DNA from 2 places in the Arthrobacter sp. 210 2 genome. Region 1 is predicted to be linked to the other one. Evidence: riboswitches for the same ligand, from Rfam matches in the RefSeq annotation. Region 1 holds a riboswitch; the other holds the start of a gene.
What was found. Region 1 has a riboswitch for S-adenosylmethionine ahead of AC5RWA_RS14615 (aminotransferase class V-fold PLP-dependent enzyme). Riboswitches for the same ligand answer to the same signal wherever they lie in the genome.
Positions count from the first base shown of each region.

Region 1 (7,501 bases):
CAGGTGGGCCCGGGGCATCAGAACCTTGCCGTCGGCAGTGGGAATCGGGTCACCGTGCGGATCGCGGCTGGGGTCGCCCAGCCTGGCGGCGACCCGCTGAATGAACGTGTCGGAGACGGCGTGCTCCAGCAGTTCAGCTTCATCGTGGACTTCGTCCCAGCTGTAGCCCAGCTGCTGCACCAGGTACGTTTCGATCAGCCGGTGGCGCCGGACCATGGACAGGGCCAGCCGCAGGCCGGTATCGGTCAGCGTGATGGCACTGTACGGTTTATGGTCAACAAGGCCCTGGTCCTTGAGCTTGCGGACCATCTCCGACACCGAAGAGTTGGCCACCCCCAGCCGCTGGGCAAGCTGGGAGGACGTGATGGGCTTGTCCTGCCATTCAGTGAATGAGTAGATGACCTTGACGTAGTCCTCGATGGAGGAGGAGGGCGCGCTGGTCTTCACAGGACCAAGCCTACCGGGTGCCGGTGGACCGCAACGGCGACGTTCTTCATGCTTTGACGGCCCGCCACGACAGGGTCAGGTACGGCAATTCCAGGTCCTCATCGTCGGCATGGCCCAGGTGCTCATGCAGGTACCAGTCAAGGTTGGCGAGGACCTTGGCCCGGGTGGCTTCGCCGGCGCGAAGATAGTAGCTGCGGGATTTGGTGAGCTCCATCAGATCCCTGGTGCTGACAACGTCCTGCCAGTGCGTCACATGGCCTTCAAGGTGTCTGAATTGGGGGCCCATCACGGGCCGGTGGTCCGGCTTGTACACGTCCCCTGCATGCATGATGCGGGAGAGTCGGTGAACCCACGGGACGGACGTGTCCAGCTGGTTCCAGACCAGCCCGAGCGTTCCGTGCGGGCGGAGGACACGGGCCAGTTCCGTGCTCGCCGCGAGGGGATCGCACCAGTGCCAGGCCTGGGCAACGGTGACGACGTCGAACGCCGCCGCCGGAAGGCCCGTCGCCTCGGCGGTGCCGAGGACAGCCGTGGTGTCTGGATAGTGAGCCGTCAGCTGTCCGAGCATGTCTGCGGATGGATCGACGGCGGTCACGGCTAACCCAGCGGCCAGCAGGAGTTCGGTGAATTTGCCGGTGCCGGCGCCAACGTCCAGCGCGTCACGGGCCCCGGCCGGAACGAGCCATTGCGCCGATTCCGCAGGATACCCGGGCCGGACCCGCTGGTAATGCTTGCCGCCGTCCTGGAAGCTCTGGCCGAGCTCCCGGCGCCGCCCATGATCAAGCCTGGGGCCACCCCGAACCACCTGCGGCCTCCTTCACTAATGCCCTGCGATATCCTCCGAATTTACCGCATCCGGGTCCGGCAGCAGGGCACGGCCGGTCAGCCGCTGGCGACGGTCAGTCGTCAATGCAGGGAGCAGCCCCCGCGGTTCCCGGCGTGTTCGGAGCCCAGTGCGGGTAGGTGCGGGTGTCGTTCGCGGGAACCCAGCGGCCGGCGTCCACCACGTAGTCCCAGCCCAGCCCGTCGCGGCGGAGTTTGGCGATGCCTGCCAGGAGCCGCTCGGCATCCTCGAGCCGGGAACCGAGGCCGAAGCTGGCACGAAGGGACCCCGAGGGCAGCCCCAGCCGCTTCAGCAGGGGATGCGCGCAGAAGCGCCCGTCCCGCAGCCCCACCCCGTGCTCAGCGGAAAGGTACGCGGCAACGAGCCCTGCGTCGTAGCCCTCGACGGAAAAGTTGACCACGCCAATGGTGTCCGTGTCCGCGTTGGTGTCCTTGAAGATCTGGTGGACCGTGACGCCGTCGATGTCCTGCAGGCCTTCCACCAGGAACGAGCGGATGGCGGACTCGTGCGCGTGCCAGCGGTCCTGGTCCAACCCGGCGATGACCTGGGTGGCGCGGGCAAGGGTGGCCGCGCCCAGGACGTTGGGGGAGCCGCCCTCGTGGCGGGCCGGGCCCGTTGCCCAGCTGACGCCGTCGAGCCTTGCTTCCTTGACGGCGCCGCCGCCGGCAAGGTGTGGAACACCGGCGTCGAGCCAGTCAGGACGTCCCACCAGGACACCGGCGCCGAAGGGCGCGTAGAGCTTGTGCCCGGAGAACGCGACGTAGTCGACGTTGTCCGCGCTGATGTCAATGCGGCGGTGCGGCGCCAGCTGGGCGGCATCCACCACGATCCGTGCGCCGTGCTGGTGGGCGAGCGTTGCCAGGGCGCGGACGGGAAGGATCTCGCCGGTGACGTTGGAGGCACCGGTGATTGCCAGCAGGCTCACGCCGCCCTGCTCCAGCTCAGCGCGGACGGCCTCGATGGTTCCCGCGATGGTGTCGGCGGCAACAATGCTGCGGTGGGGCACTCCCTGCCAGGGCAGCAGGTTGGCGTGGTGCTCGATGTCCAGGTACAGGACGTCACCGGCATGGCGTCCGTCAGCGACGGGCAGGCAGCCGGCCAGCAGGTTGAGGGAGTCCGTGGTGTTCCTGGTGAAGATGACGGAATCGTCCGGCCGGCCGCCCACGAAATCGCGGACGATGCTGCGGGCGTTCTCGTACACGGAGGTGCTGATTTGCGACGCGTACCCGGCGCCGCGGTGGACGCTGGCGTAGTACGGCAGGATCTCGTTGAGGTAGGCGGACACCACCGAGAGGGCGGGGGCAGATGCGCCATAGTCGAGGTTGGCATACCGCACATGCCCGCCGGCGATCAGCGGCGCCTGGATTTCTGCGCCGGTGACGGCGGCGAGGGGACGGCCGGCGATCGCCTGGCGCGCGTCGAGGGCCGCTGCAGCTTCGGTGGTGGTGGCGGCGTTGGGGGAGACGGTGGCAGTTGTCACAGAGACCTCACTTCAAAACAGGACTCCGGCATAGAGGAATCCGCGCTTGCCGCATCCGCTCCGGACCGGCCTGGTCGTCACCCGGGGCACCCCACCGCGAATGGAGGGTTGCCGGCCAGCAAACCGGGGTTTTGCGCTGGCACTCGTGACCTGGTTAAGAGCGTAGAACATGGGGCGGCCAGGTTCGAAGCCGGCGCAACTGTTAAGGCTTTTGTTACGCGCCGTCGCGAAAGGCGTTTCCAGCCGAAGAAAACGACGGCGGGCGCCGCCTTTCGGGGGCGCCCGCCGTCGATTCTTCGGTCAGGTGGTGTTGGGGCCGGAGTCAGAGAAGGTCGTCGAGGCCCGGGTTCAACCGCTGCAGCACCTCGGAGTGCAGGATGGAGTTGGTGGCCAGGGCGTTGCCGCCGAACGGACCGTCCTCGCCCTCCAGCGACGTGAAGCGGCCGCCCGCCTCCACCACGATCGGTACCAGGGCCGCCATGTCGTAGAGGTTGAGCTCGGGTTCGCAGGCGATGTCCACCGACCCTTCGGCCACCATGCAGTATGACCAGAAGTCGCCAAATGCCCGGGTCCGCCAGACGTCCTCGGTCAGGCCGAGGAACTCGTCAAGGTTTCCGCGTTCCTTCCATCCGCCCAGGCTCGAATATGACAGTGAAGCGTCGGACAGGCTGGAGACGTCGGACACCCGCAACCGGGTGGCCGCGGCAAGTGAACGGCCCATGTAGGCGCCCATGCCCTTGGCCGCCCACCATCGCTTGCCCAGTGCCGGGGCACTGACCACGCCAACTACCGGCTCGCCCTCGTCAACGAGGGCAATAAGGGTGGCCCACACGGGCACGCCGCGGACAAAATTCTTGGTGCCGTCGATGGGATCGATGATCCACCTGCGCGAGCCGTGGCCGGTGCTGCCAAACTCCTCACCGAGTACTGCATCCCGTGGACGGGAACGGGAGAGCTGGCCGCGGATGGCTTCCTCCGCTGCCTTGTCCGCATCGGTGACCGGCGTCAGGTCAGGCTTGGTCTCCACGTGGAGGTCCAGTGCCTTGAAGCGGCTCATGGTCTGGTCATCCACGGAGTCGGCCAGGACATGGGCCAGGCGCAGGTCATCGTTGTAGCTCGAAGCGGGTTGGATCATGGTTCCAAACTACCGTCTGCGGGCGGTTCTGCTGGGAGATCGGCGTTGTCAGTTGACGCTGCCGAGCTCCTTGGTCTCCTGCGCTTCCATGCGCGGATCCGCTCCGAGGAGCCTCCGCAGGGACGCAAGCCGGGCTTCACCGGTGGGACCCGCATGGCCTCCGGCCACCCAGGCGTCCAGGCCGCAGTCCACCGCCGTGGCAGTGTGCTTGCAGCCGCGTTCGCAGTCATCGATGCCCGGCGAAAGGTCCGGGAAGGACCGCAGGATCCGGTCCGGATCCACGTGCGCCAGTCCGAAGGACCGGATGCCCGGGGTGTCGATGATCCAGCTGCCGGGAGGGGCGTCCGCAAGCCGCAGAGCCAGGGCCGACGACGATGTGTGCCGGCCCCGCCCGGTCACCGCATTCACTCCGCCGGTGGCCCTTTCCGCACCCGTAAGCGCGTTGACCATGGTGGACTTCCCGACGCCGGAGTGCCCCAGCATGACCGTGACCTTCCCGTCGAGGTGGGCCCTGAGTTCGGCGACCGCTGCGCTGTCCAGCCGGGCGGACAGTCCGTCGTCGGACCGCGCATCGATGCCGGACGCCTTCATATCGGCGGTGCGGCTGATGATCACCGGGAAGTCCAGGTGCGTGTAGTTGGACAGCAGCTCCGCCGGGTCCTTGACGTCGGCCTTGGTGACGAGCAGGATCGGCTCGATGCCGGCGTCGTATGCTGCCACCAGCGCCCGGTCGATGAAGCCGGTGCGCGGCTCGGGATTGGCTGCCGCCACCACGATCACCAGCTGGTCCGCGTTGGCCACCACGGCCCGCTCCACAGGGTCGGTGTCATCGGCGCTGCGCCGCAGGAGGGTCTTCCGGTCCTGGATTTTCACCAGCCGGGCCAGGGTATCGGGTTCGCCGGAGACGTCCCCCACCAGTGAAACGAAGTCACCGGCCACCACGGGGGAGCGCCGCAGCTCGCGGGCCCGCGCGGCAATCACCGTGCGTTCGTTGCCGGAATCTTCGCCCACCACGGCGGTGTAGCGGCCCCGGTCCACGGTGATGATGCGGCCCGTGACGGCGTCGTCATGGCTGGGCCGGTCCTTCGTGCGGGGCCGGGAGCCCTTCTTGCTGGGCCGGATGCGGACGTCCGATTCGTCCCACGAGTCAGTTCGCCGCGCCACCGCTGGAACCTTCCGCCCCGGCGTCGGCCTCCTTTTCGGATGCGCCGCCCTGGGCAAGCATGTCCGCCCACAGCCGCGGGAAATCAGGCATGGTCTTCGCCGTGGTGGCAATATCCTCCACCTGCACGCCTTCGACAGCCAGGCCCAGGATGGCCCCCGCGGTCGCCATGCGGTGGTCCGCATAGCTGCGTACGACGCCGGCGTGCAGCCGTGCGGGGCGGATGACCAGGCCGTCGCTGGTCTCCTCGGCGTCACCGCCAAGGCGGTTGATCTCTGTCACCAGCGCGGCCAGGCGGTCCGTCTCGTGTCCGCGCAGGTGGGCAATGCCGCTCAGCCGGGAGGGGCCGGTGGCCAGGGCGCACAGTGCCGCCACTGTGGGCGCCAGCTCGCTGGTATCGGCGAAGTCGGCGCCCTTGATCTCCGGACCGCCGGTGACCGTCAGGACGCCGTCCGACAGCGTCACCTCGGCGCCCATCTCGGCCAGGATGCTGCGCCAGAGGTCACCCACCTGCTGTGTCTGCTCAGGCCAGCCCGGGATCCGGACCGTTCCGCCCGAAGCCAGTGCTGCCGCGAGGAACGGCCCGGCATTCGAAAGGTCCTGCTCAATCCGCTGGTCAAAAGCGCGGATGGGCCCCGGTGAGACAACCCAGTGGTTGGGGACTGAATCATCAACGGACACGCCGGCGCCACGGAGGACGGCGACCGTCATGTTGATGTGGTCCAGGCTGGGCACCGGCTTGCCCACGTGCTCCAGGTGGAGGCCCTCGGTGAACCGTGCCCCCACCAGCAGAAGCGCGGAGACAAACTGGGAGGAAGCGCTCGCGTCGATGACCAGGTGACCGCCGCGGACTTCTCCGGTGCCTTCCACCACGAACGGCAGAGACGCCGGGGCGCCGCCGCCTTCCGCGGATACGCCTACCCCCAGCGCCTTGAGCGCTTCGATGATGGTTCCCATAGGCCGCTTGCGGGCGTGCGGATCGCCGTCGAACACGCTGTCCCCGTTGCGGAGGGCGGCGAGCGGCGGGACGAACCGCATCACCGTGCCCGCGAGGCCGCAGTCGATCCTGGTGAGGGGCGCAGCCGTGTCCTCTCCCAGCGGAACCACCTCGAGGTCCGGCCCAAAGGCGCCGTCACCGGGAACTTCAGTGATGCGGGCACCGAGCTGGCGGAGGGCCTCGATCATCAGGGCCGAGTCGCGGGAGTGCAGGGGTGCCCGCAGGCGGGACGGGCCATCGGCCAGCGCCGCGAGGACGAGGTACCTGTTGGTCAGTGATTTCGAACCGGGAACCGTGACGGTGGCATCAACGGGCCGCGAGGCGAAAGGCGCGGGCCAATGGGGGACAGGAGCTCCGGAGTCGTCCCGGGTGGCGGCTGCAGCGGTCATTCGTGCTTATGCCCCCGTGGCCTGTTCCACGGCGCGGCGCACGGCCTTGTCCGCTTTGGACAGCTTCTTGTTCGTGGTCTTCCTGGCATCCGCAGCAAAGTGCGAGGCGCCCTTCCGGGCATCGGCGGCCAGGTGCTCGGCGCGCCAGGCCAACCCCGGCTTGCCTGCGGTGTCCACGGAGGCAAGCAGGGCGCCGCCGCTCAGGGACAGGTTCTTCAGCAGCTGGTTGCGGCGCGTCTCGCGGCCTTCCTTGCTGCTGATGTCCGCGCTGCGCCATTCGACGAAGGTGTTGAGCAGGGAAATGACCGTCAGCAGGGTGGCCGAAAGCCTGGAGAACTTGCCCAGCCCAAACAGGACGCCTGCGCCCACCTGCGTTCCGCCGATGACCCGGGCAAGCATCTTCTCGTCAGCCTGGAACGGCAGAGATGCCGCGGCCTTGCGGAGTAGGGGGGAGAGCTGCTGCGCCGTATCGTCAGCGTTCTTGAGCTTATCCACGCCGGCAAGAACGAAACTGGAAGCCAGCATGGGCCGGGCGAGCGTGCGGACAAAGGACATGGATTTCCTCCTGGATGGACGAACCGCGTCGTGAACGGCGGAGTCCGTCCTAGTCTTGCACTTTTGGGGAATATTTGCCCAAGGGCAGGGGTTATGCCAAACGGGTCCGCGAAGGTCGGGTCACGAGTCAAAGTGCGAAAACAATGAGCGGAGCTGGGCCTTGAGGCGGGTGTTGGACGGAATCGAAGCGGCAGGCCCCGTGGCAGTGAGTTCCCTGGAGGTGGAACCTCCGGAGTATGGCTCGCCGCGTGCACGCAGCCTGACAGTAGACTTGAAGGCAATGAGCACCCTGGATCCGGCCGTGTCGGCCATGTATGAGGCTTCGAACAACGAAGTGAAGGGCGCCGCGGATGCGGCGTCCGTGTCCGAAGCGGCTGAGGCCCCACAACCCGGCGCTGAAACCACCGAAAACGTGGTGGATGTTTCCACGGAAACATCCGAACAGCGCCGCCTGCGGTTCGAGCGCGACGCCATGCAGTACGTTGACCAGCT
Region 1 is NZ_JBNHIE010000007.1:164,519-172,019, forward strand. Features, by position in the region: gene AC5RWA_RS14605 (metal-dependent transcriptional regulator) at 1-447, opposite strand, end outside; gene AC5RWA_RS14610 (class I SAM-dependent methyltransferase) at 494-1,252, opposite strand; gene AC5RWA_RS14615 (aminotransferase class V-fold PLP-dependent enzyme) at 1,347-2,771, opposite strand; SAM riboswitch class IV at 2,809-2,922, opposite strand; gene hisN (histidinol-phosphatase) at 3,094-3,906, opposite strand; gene rsgA (ribosome small subunit-dependent GTPase A) at 3,955-5,070, opposite strand; gene aroA (3-phosphoshikimate 1-carboxyvinyltransferase) at 5,054-6,454, opposite strand; gene AC5RWA_RS14635 (DoxX family protein) at 6,461-7,009, opposite strand; gene AC5RWA_RS14640 (sigma-70 family RNA polymerase sigma factor) at 7,290-7,501, shown strand, end outside.

Region 2 (7,501 bases), on a different contig from region 1:
TAGCGCTGCTCACTGCCGGCCGGAGCGGCCGTATTTAGGGCGGACGGCCCCAGTCCACTGGTTTTGTAGATGGCCGTGTTCGCCCCGATGGCCACCCCGCTGGCGATCATCGGATTGTCCTGGCCGGCCGGGAGGTTGGACACCGTAGTGCCGGGCTTGGGATCCGTAAGGTCCTTGAAAACTGCGGGAGCGGCGAACGCTGCGGTTGCCGTAAGGGCGACACCGGCGGCGCCGGCTGCGATCAGGGAAAGACTGCGACGGAGCATGGGCTGCTTTCTGCTTGTGGCTTGTGGTGCGGCTGTGAAGGGGGCCCGGGTCATCCGGCCACCATTGCTGCGGCGCGGGTGTGAAGCGACGTAACGGCGGCACGGGCGGACGTCATGGCACCGTGCTGCCAGGCGATGGCGTGGCTCAGGTGGTCGCCGGCGAAGTAGATGTTCCCGGAGGGCTCGAGCAGTTTGGCGTACTTGGCATCGGTCTGTGACGGCCATCCCACCCAGGCACCCTCGGAGAAGGCGGCGCTCCCCCAGTCCACCGAGAACGACGCCGCCACATCCTTCCGGTACACGTCGCCATGGATCCGTGCGCCTTGGTCGAGGGCCCGGCTGAGCCGCTTTTCCGGGCTGAGCTCCTTATAGACACGGGCGCTGTTGCCCGTGTTGTAGTAGCCCACCATGGTGCCGCGCTGGCCGTGGAACCCGGTGGACGGGTACCACATGTTGCCGAGGTCGATGTTGGTGTTGGTGATGCCGCCGTAAATCCGGTGGTCCTCCTCCCACCAGCGGCGGGAGTACTCGATGCCGATCTTTCCGGCGTCACTGGGGGTGGCGAAGTTGAGGGCGTCCAGGACGTCTGCGGGGAGGTTGCCGGGGATCTTGGCCGCGATGTGCGGGGGCAGGGTGCAGACGGCGAAGTCCGCCTCGATCCTCTTGGTTTGGCCGCCGGGGTTGGTGTAGTCCACCGCGACGCCCGCAGCGGTGTTGTTCATGGACAGGACCTGGGCCCCGTACACGAATTTGTCCTTGCCGATGGCAGCCTCAAAGGCGTAGGGGATGCGGTCCATGCCGCCCACGGGCTGGAACATCATCATGGCCTGGTCCCAGCCGAACTCGAAGGAGAAGTAGTTGCCCACACCGCTCGCGAAAACGTCGGACAAGGCATCCGGCGCAAGCGGTGTCCCGGCTTCCAGCCCTGCGCCCGGCACTACTGAGTAGCCCTTGCGGCCCGTCCCGGTGTACTTGAAGCTGGCGGCCGCATCACCCGGCACCTTGCCGCCGATGGCACCGAAATTCCGGAGGAAGGTGATGAGGTTTTCCTTGTCCGCCGTGCTCATGTAGCTGTCCAGGGCGCCCTGGTCCGTGGCCTTGGCCAGCAGCTCCGAGACATAGCCGTAGACATCCGCCTTGGCTGCACGGTGCCGGACCGGGGTGTTTGACAGCTTGGTGTTGCCCTCCCGGAAGAGGTATCCGTCTGCGTTCTGGTTGGTGAAAGGCTCAATGGCCACCCCCAGTTCCTTGCAGTAGTCCATGGTGATGTGGTGCTGGGGAATGCGGCCCGGGCCGGCATTCATGTACTGGTCCTTTGAGAACGTGGCCCGCTGGGTGACTCCGCGCAAGTCCGTTTCCTCGGTTCCCCCGCGCACAGTCCAGTTGCGTCCGCCGGGCCGCATCCGCGCCTCAAGGATGGTCACTTTGTAGCCCGCCTTGCCGAGCTCATAGGCGGTGGTCAGGCCTGCGATGCCGCCGCCCAGGATCACCACGCTTTTGCCGCTGCCGCGCAGGTCGTCCGCCCGGGGTGCGGCGTAGGCAGGCGCAGCCGTATCAGGAGCCAGGCCCATCGCTGCCATCGTCTCGTACATCACCCCGGCTCCCCCCACCATGCCTACATAGCGGAGGAAGTTCCTGCGAGTCGCATCTGTCATTTTTTCCCTTTCACCGGAGTGTTACGCGGTGATCGTATGGGTGAAATGTTTCGTCAAATGCTGTGACAGTGTCGGTGTTGTACCGTTCATATTTCCGCGAAGTAAACGCTTCCCGGATGCGGGGCAACTCCTCGGATTTTCTACGTGGGAATGATCCGGAAGAGGAACCTGGTCCGGACCATGACCCACAGGAGTCCCAGTACCGCGGCGTAAGCGGCAGTGTTAAGCAGCACGTTCTCCTGCTGCAGGGCCGGGATATTGGCCACGACGGCGATCAGCACCACGTGCATGATGAACACGTAGAGGGTGGCGCGGCCCAGCGGAATCAGGAACCAGCCGAGCGCGCGCTGCACGGGTTTCCAGTACGCCGTGAGGAAGGCGTAGGCCGCCACCACCAGGACCAGGACGTTGAGCAGCCGTCCCGGTGCAAGGTACGTCCGGGCGAACAGCAGGTCATAGAGCGACCGGTACAGGGTGTCCGGGATGATGCCGAGGCGGGTGTCAAAGCCGTTGGCCAGGTAGGGGTTGCCCCAGGAGAGGAACGCAAACAGCAGTGCGACGGCGGTGCACGCGGCCACCACCCAGAGCCTCGCCGAGAGCCAGGCGACGATGCTGCGCCGGTGGTACCCCGCCACCAGTCCGATCACGAACAGCACCTGCCACACGAGCAGCGGGAACGAGTCCTCGAACTGCGACGGCAGGAGCCGGAAGCGGGTCAGCGAGCCTACGGCGTAAACTGCCAGGGCAGCGGCCAGCACCCAGACCACCTTGCCGCGGTTGAGCGCCGCGAGGATTAGCGGGCTGACCAGAAGCAACACCACGTAAAGTCCCATCACGTTGAACTGCCACGGGCCAAACTGCAGCAGCAGGATGGCAGGGAGCACCTGTGGCGGCACCGGGAATTGGAACAGGGACTCCATGCCCGCGTAGAGGTCGTAGGTGCGTCCCGCTCCGTCGTGCCCCGCGCCGCCGGTTCCCTGGTCCACGAAGGTGGTCAGGGCGTCGGTCCGGAAGATCGGCAGCAGCGAGGCCAGGAAGACGCCGATGAGGACTATCAGCGCGGTCAGGTAGAGCTTGCCCGCCCTCCGCGAGGTGTGGTCCACCACCGTTCCGAAGTCGTCCTTGGCCCTGGGCCCGTACACCATGCCCACCACCAGGCCGGAGAACAGGACGAACAACTCGGCGCCTGAGACGAACCCCACCGCTTCCTGCGTGAGCAACTGGAACAGCGAGGTCATGCCCAGGTGGTTGACCACAACAAAAACAATGGCCAGGCCGCGCAGCATATCCACCCGGGAATCCCTGCTGGACGGGTCTGAGTATCCCCACGCCGTTGCGGCATTGACCCGGCGGGGAATCTGCCACAGGGCAACCAGGAGGATGAGGAGCGCCGCACCCACTGTCCACGCAGCCGCCCCGGTGAGGGTGTTTGCCCGCACGAACGCACTGCCGGAGCTGACCTCGGTGACGGGGCCGGTGACGATGGGGGACGCTTCCAGCCTGCCCAAGGCGGCCTTGGCGATGCCGGGGTTTCCGGTGAGCGGCCAGTCGATGCTTGCCACTCCGGTGTCCCGGGTACTGGTGCGCTCATCCCACACCACCGCCCCTGTCATGCGGAACCCGGCATCAGTGGCAGTCCCCACCACCTGGTCCCACCAGCTGGTTTTGATGTCCGCTTCCGGGGCTCCACCGGAAGCCGGGCTGTAAAACGCGGCGGTCTGCAGGAGGAACGGCTTGTCGCGCCCCTCCGAATAGGTGGCGTAGAAGTTTTCCCCGCCGGAGGCCGTCAGCATCTCCTGCAGCTCCCCCGCGCGGGGGACGGTATTGACCGCGGCACCGCCGGCAGTGTCGTCGTGATAGGCCGTCAGGCCCACCCAATCCACCGCATCGTCCCCGGGATAGTAGGGGGCGTAGGCTGCATCTGCGCCGTCCCACTGGCCGTCACCGTTGGTGTCAAGCAGCGCGAACCCTTCACTTCCCTGCGCAGGCGCGTTCCGGTTCCGGCCGAACGGATAGTCCGTGCCCAGGTACGGTTCCCAGACCATCACCGTGCCGCCGCCGTTGGCCTCCCGGAACGCCGCCGTGACGGCCTGGAACGCTGCGCGGTAGGCAACGGGCTGCTGTCCCCATTCAACCCAGCTTGCGTTCATGTCCGGGGCAAACCGGATCAGCAGCTGGCCCTTGAAGGTGGAAGCAAGCTCCCGCACCTCGCCTGCGAAGGCTTTCGCGGCCGCGCCGTCAATCTGATCCAGCGGCACCGTGGGTTTCACCGTGAGCATCGCGTGGGCGCCCTGAAGTGAGGACTGCTCCAGGAAGCCCTCGATGTCGTCCTCCTCGGACGGGCGGTAGGGGAAGGCAATGTCATGGCCAAAAACGGCCGGCGATGCACCCAAGCGGCCCGCGAAATCGGCGGCGGTATCCTCGCCCCATTCAAGGACTGTGCCCAGCAGCGGCTTCCCCTCTTCCGGAAAGCTCCTTGCGGCTTGTGCGGGCGCGGCAGGCAGCACTACGGCGATGAGTGCCATCAATACCACCGCGAGGAATACCAGGGTTTTCCGGTGGAGGGGCACGCTGGATGAACCGGCGCTGACTCGAGGCACGGTTGTGCACATGCTGATGGGACCCCCACTGCTGACGACCTGGTGACGGGGCGTTGCCCCACGTGAACTCTATCGGGACGCAGGGCCGGCGCACGGTAAGGAAAGCGCGCCCACCTGCGGTGATACCGCCGTCGGACGTCCCCTCGCTTAAGTGCGCAGCGCCGCACGCTGCGCACCGTATGGTTCAGTTACGGAACATGACGACGGCGGCGGTGCGGCTCCGCCTGCCAGATGTTACGTTTTTGGGGAGTAATGAGTACCGGCGCCAAGCCCTGACTGGCCGGTCGGCAACCCTCCCTTTCGCGGCGGGGTGCCTCAGGTGAATACTCGGCATATCGACCGATTCGAGCTGCAAGCGTGAGAGAAGGAGATCCGTCGTGTCTGACGCACCTGCCCCTGAAGAGAGACTGTCGTACCGGCTTGTCACCGGCCCGGATGACAGGTCTTTCTGTGAACGGATTTCCACCGCCCTGGCCGAGGGCTATGTCCTGCACGGCAGCCCGGCAGCAACGTTCAACGGCACCACCGTCATCGTTGCCCAGGCCCTGGTCCTGCCGGCGGCCATCGCCTCGGCGGATGCCGCCGTCGCGACCGCCGTGGACAACCTGGAGTCAGGCACCGAAGACCTCGAGTTCGACGGCGAGGGCCACGCATGAGCTACGCAGGAGACCTGACGCCTGAGGAAGCCTGGGCCAAGCTGGAGCAGGGCGCCATCCTGGTGGACGTGCGCACCGAGGGCGAATGGGCCCACATCGGCATTCCGGACACCAAGGCCACGGACAATGATCCCCTGTTCATCCAGTGGACGTTCCCGGGCGGCATTCCCAACCCCGATTTCATCAAAGACCTGAGCCAGCAGGCGCCGGAGGACAACGGGACCGAGCTGCTGTTCATCTGCCGCTCCGGCCAGCGCTCCATCTCCGCGGCCATCGCCGCCACCCAGGCCGGTTTCACCTCGTACAACGTCCTGGAGGGCTTCGAGGGTGAGCCGGACCGCTACGGCGAACGCACCGTCAACGGCTGGAAGAACCGCGGCCTGCCGACCAACCTGGGAAAGAATTAAGTGACCTTCAATAACGACGCCGCCGGCTGGAGCCCTGACACCCAGGCCGTCCGCGGCGGGCTGGACCGCACCAACTTCCAGGAAACCAGCGAGGCCGTGTTCCTGAACTCGGGCTTCGTGTACGAATCCGCTGCCGCCGCCGAGCGGGCATTCACGGGTGAGGACGAGCGCTTCGTCTACTCCCGGTACGGCAACCCTTCGGTGGCCACGTTCCAGGAGCGGCTCCGCCTGCTCGAGGGCACCGAGGCGTGCTTTGCGACGGCGTCGGGCATGTCCGCCGTCTTTACTGCCCTCGGCGCGTTGCTGGCTGCCGGCGACCGCGTTGTTGCCGCCCGTTCGCTGTTCGGGTCCTGCTTCGTGATTTTGAACGAAATCCTGCCCCGCTGGGGCGTGGAGACGGTCTTCGTGGACGGGCCGGACCTGGAGCAGTGGCGTGAGGCCCTGTCCCAGCCCACCACCGCCGTCTTCTTCGAATCGCCGTCCAACCCGATGCAGGAGATCGTGGACATCGCCGCGGTCAGCGAACTCGCGCACGCCGCGGGTGCCACCGTCGTCGTCGACAATGTCTTTGCCACTCCCCTGCTGCAGCGCTGCGGCCAGCTCGGAGCCGACGTTATCGTCTACTCCGGCACCAAACATATTGACGGCCAGGGCAGGGTGCTGGGCGGCGCCATCCTGGGCACCAAGGAATTCATCGACGGACCCGTCAAGCAGCTGATGCGCCACACCGGCCCGTCGCTGTCTGCGTTCAACGCGTGGGTCCTCACCAAGGGCCTGGAGACCATGTCCCTGCGCGTCAACCACTCTTCCGCAACCGCCCTGCGCCTCGCCGAGTGGCTGGAGCAGCAGCCCGCGGTGAGCTGGGTGAAGTACCCGCTCCTGAAGTCCCACCCGCAGTACGAGCTTGCGGCCAAGCAGATGCGCGCCGGCGGTACGGTGCTCACTTTGGAGCTTGCTCCGTCCGGCGGCCGGTCGGGCAAGGAAGCCGCCTTTGCGCTGCTGGACGGGCTGCGCATCATCGACATCTCCAACAACCTTGGCGATTCCAAGTCCCTGATTACGCACCCTGCAACCACCACGCACCGTGCTATGGGGCCGGAAGGCCGTGCCGCCATCGGCCTGAGCGACGGCGTGGTGCGGCTGTCCGTGGGGCTTGAGGACGCCGACGACCTGATCCGGGACCTGGAACAGGCCCTCAAGCAGATCTAGTTCTGTGGAGCATTGTCCGGCTGGAAGTCCAGCCGGACTTCCACGGTGTCCCCGGCGCCGATCCCGGCTTTGTCCCTGACGGTTTTCTTGACCGGCAGGAGATAGGTGCCGCGTTTGGTGTCGGGGAACAGCGAGGTCTGCCAGGAGTGGCCTCCGATATCGGCTGTCACCTTTACCGCTCCGAAGGCCCTGCTGCTGGCAGCGGTCCGCTCCTTGATGTCATCCGCCACGTCCGCAGGCAGGGTGACGAAATGCCAGCCCGCTTCGCCGGGATTGAGCCATACCTCGGCGTGGATTTCGTACGACGGCGTCACGCGCCTGAGTATGCCACGTCGCGTTCCCGGCGCGCTACGACCGGCGGCCCTGCCAGTTAACGGCCAGGCACCGGTTACCCTGACCACCGGGCTGGATGGGCTGCCCCATGCTTTGTCAGACCCTCCTGTCATAGTTTTCCTATGGCGGGCAGGGCGGCATTGGAAGCGTTGGAGGTCCTTGAGGCGTCCCTTGCTGAGCTGGGTGCTGTGCTCCGTGGGACCGGTACGGGCTTTGATCCGTTGCGGGAGCAGGCTGATCGGAGCCTGGACGGGCTCGCCGGGGTGGCCCGGCTCGAGGCCGGGACCGCTGCGTTGAAGGTGCATCTGGCCGCAGGGTATGCAGAAGCGGCCAAGGCTGTGGCGTCACGGGCCACGGTGCCGTGCGGGGCGATGG
Region 2 is NZ_JBNHIE010000004.1:250,154-257,654, forward strand. Features, by position in the region: gene AC5RWA_RS10715 (Rid family hydrolase) at 1-266, opposite strand, end outside; gene AC5RWA_RS10720 (flavin monoamine oxidase family protein) at 317-1,921, opposite strand; gene opgC (OpgC domain-containing protein) at 2,062-4,446, opposite strand; SAM riboswitch class IV at 4,770-4,885, shown strand; gene AC5RWA_RS10730 (DUF1737 domain-containing protein) at 4,899-5,177, shown strand; gene AC5RWA_RS10735 (rhodanese-like domain-containing protein) at 5,174-5,584, shown strand; gene AC5RWA_RS10740 (O-succinylhomoserine sulfhydrylase) at 5,585-6,793, shown strand; gene AC5RWA_RS10745 (DUF1905 domain-containing protein) at 6,790-7,107, opposite strand; gene AC5RWA_RS10750 (HNH endonuclease signature motif containing protein) at 7,249-7,501, shown strand, end outside.
Region 2: linked by a shared signal. The riboswitch ahead of AC5RWA_RS10730 (DUF1737 domain-containing protein) and the one ahead of AC5RWA_RS14615 (aminotransferase class V-fold PLP-dependent enzyme) in region 1 are both predicted to bind S-adenosylmethionine.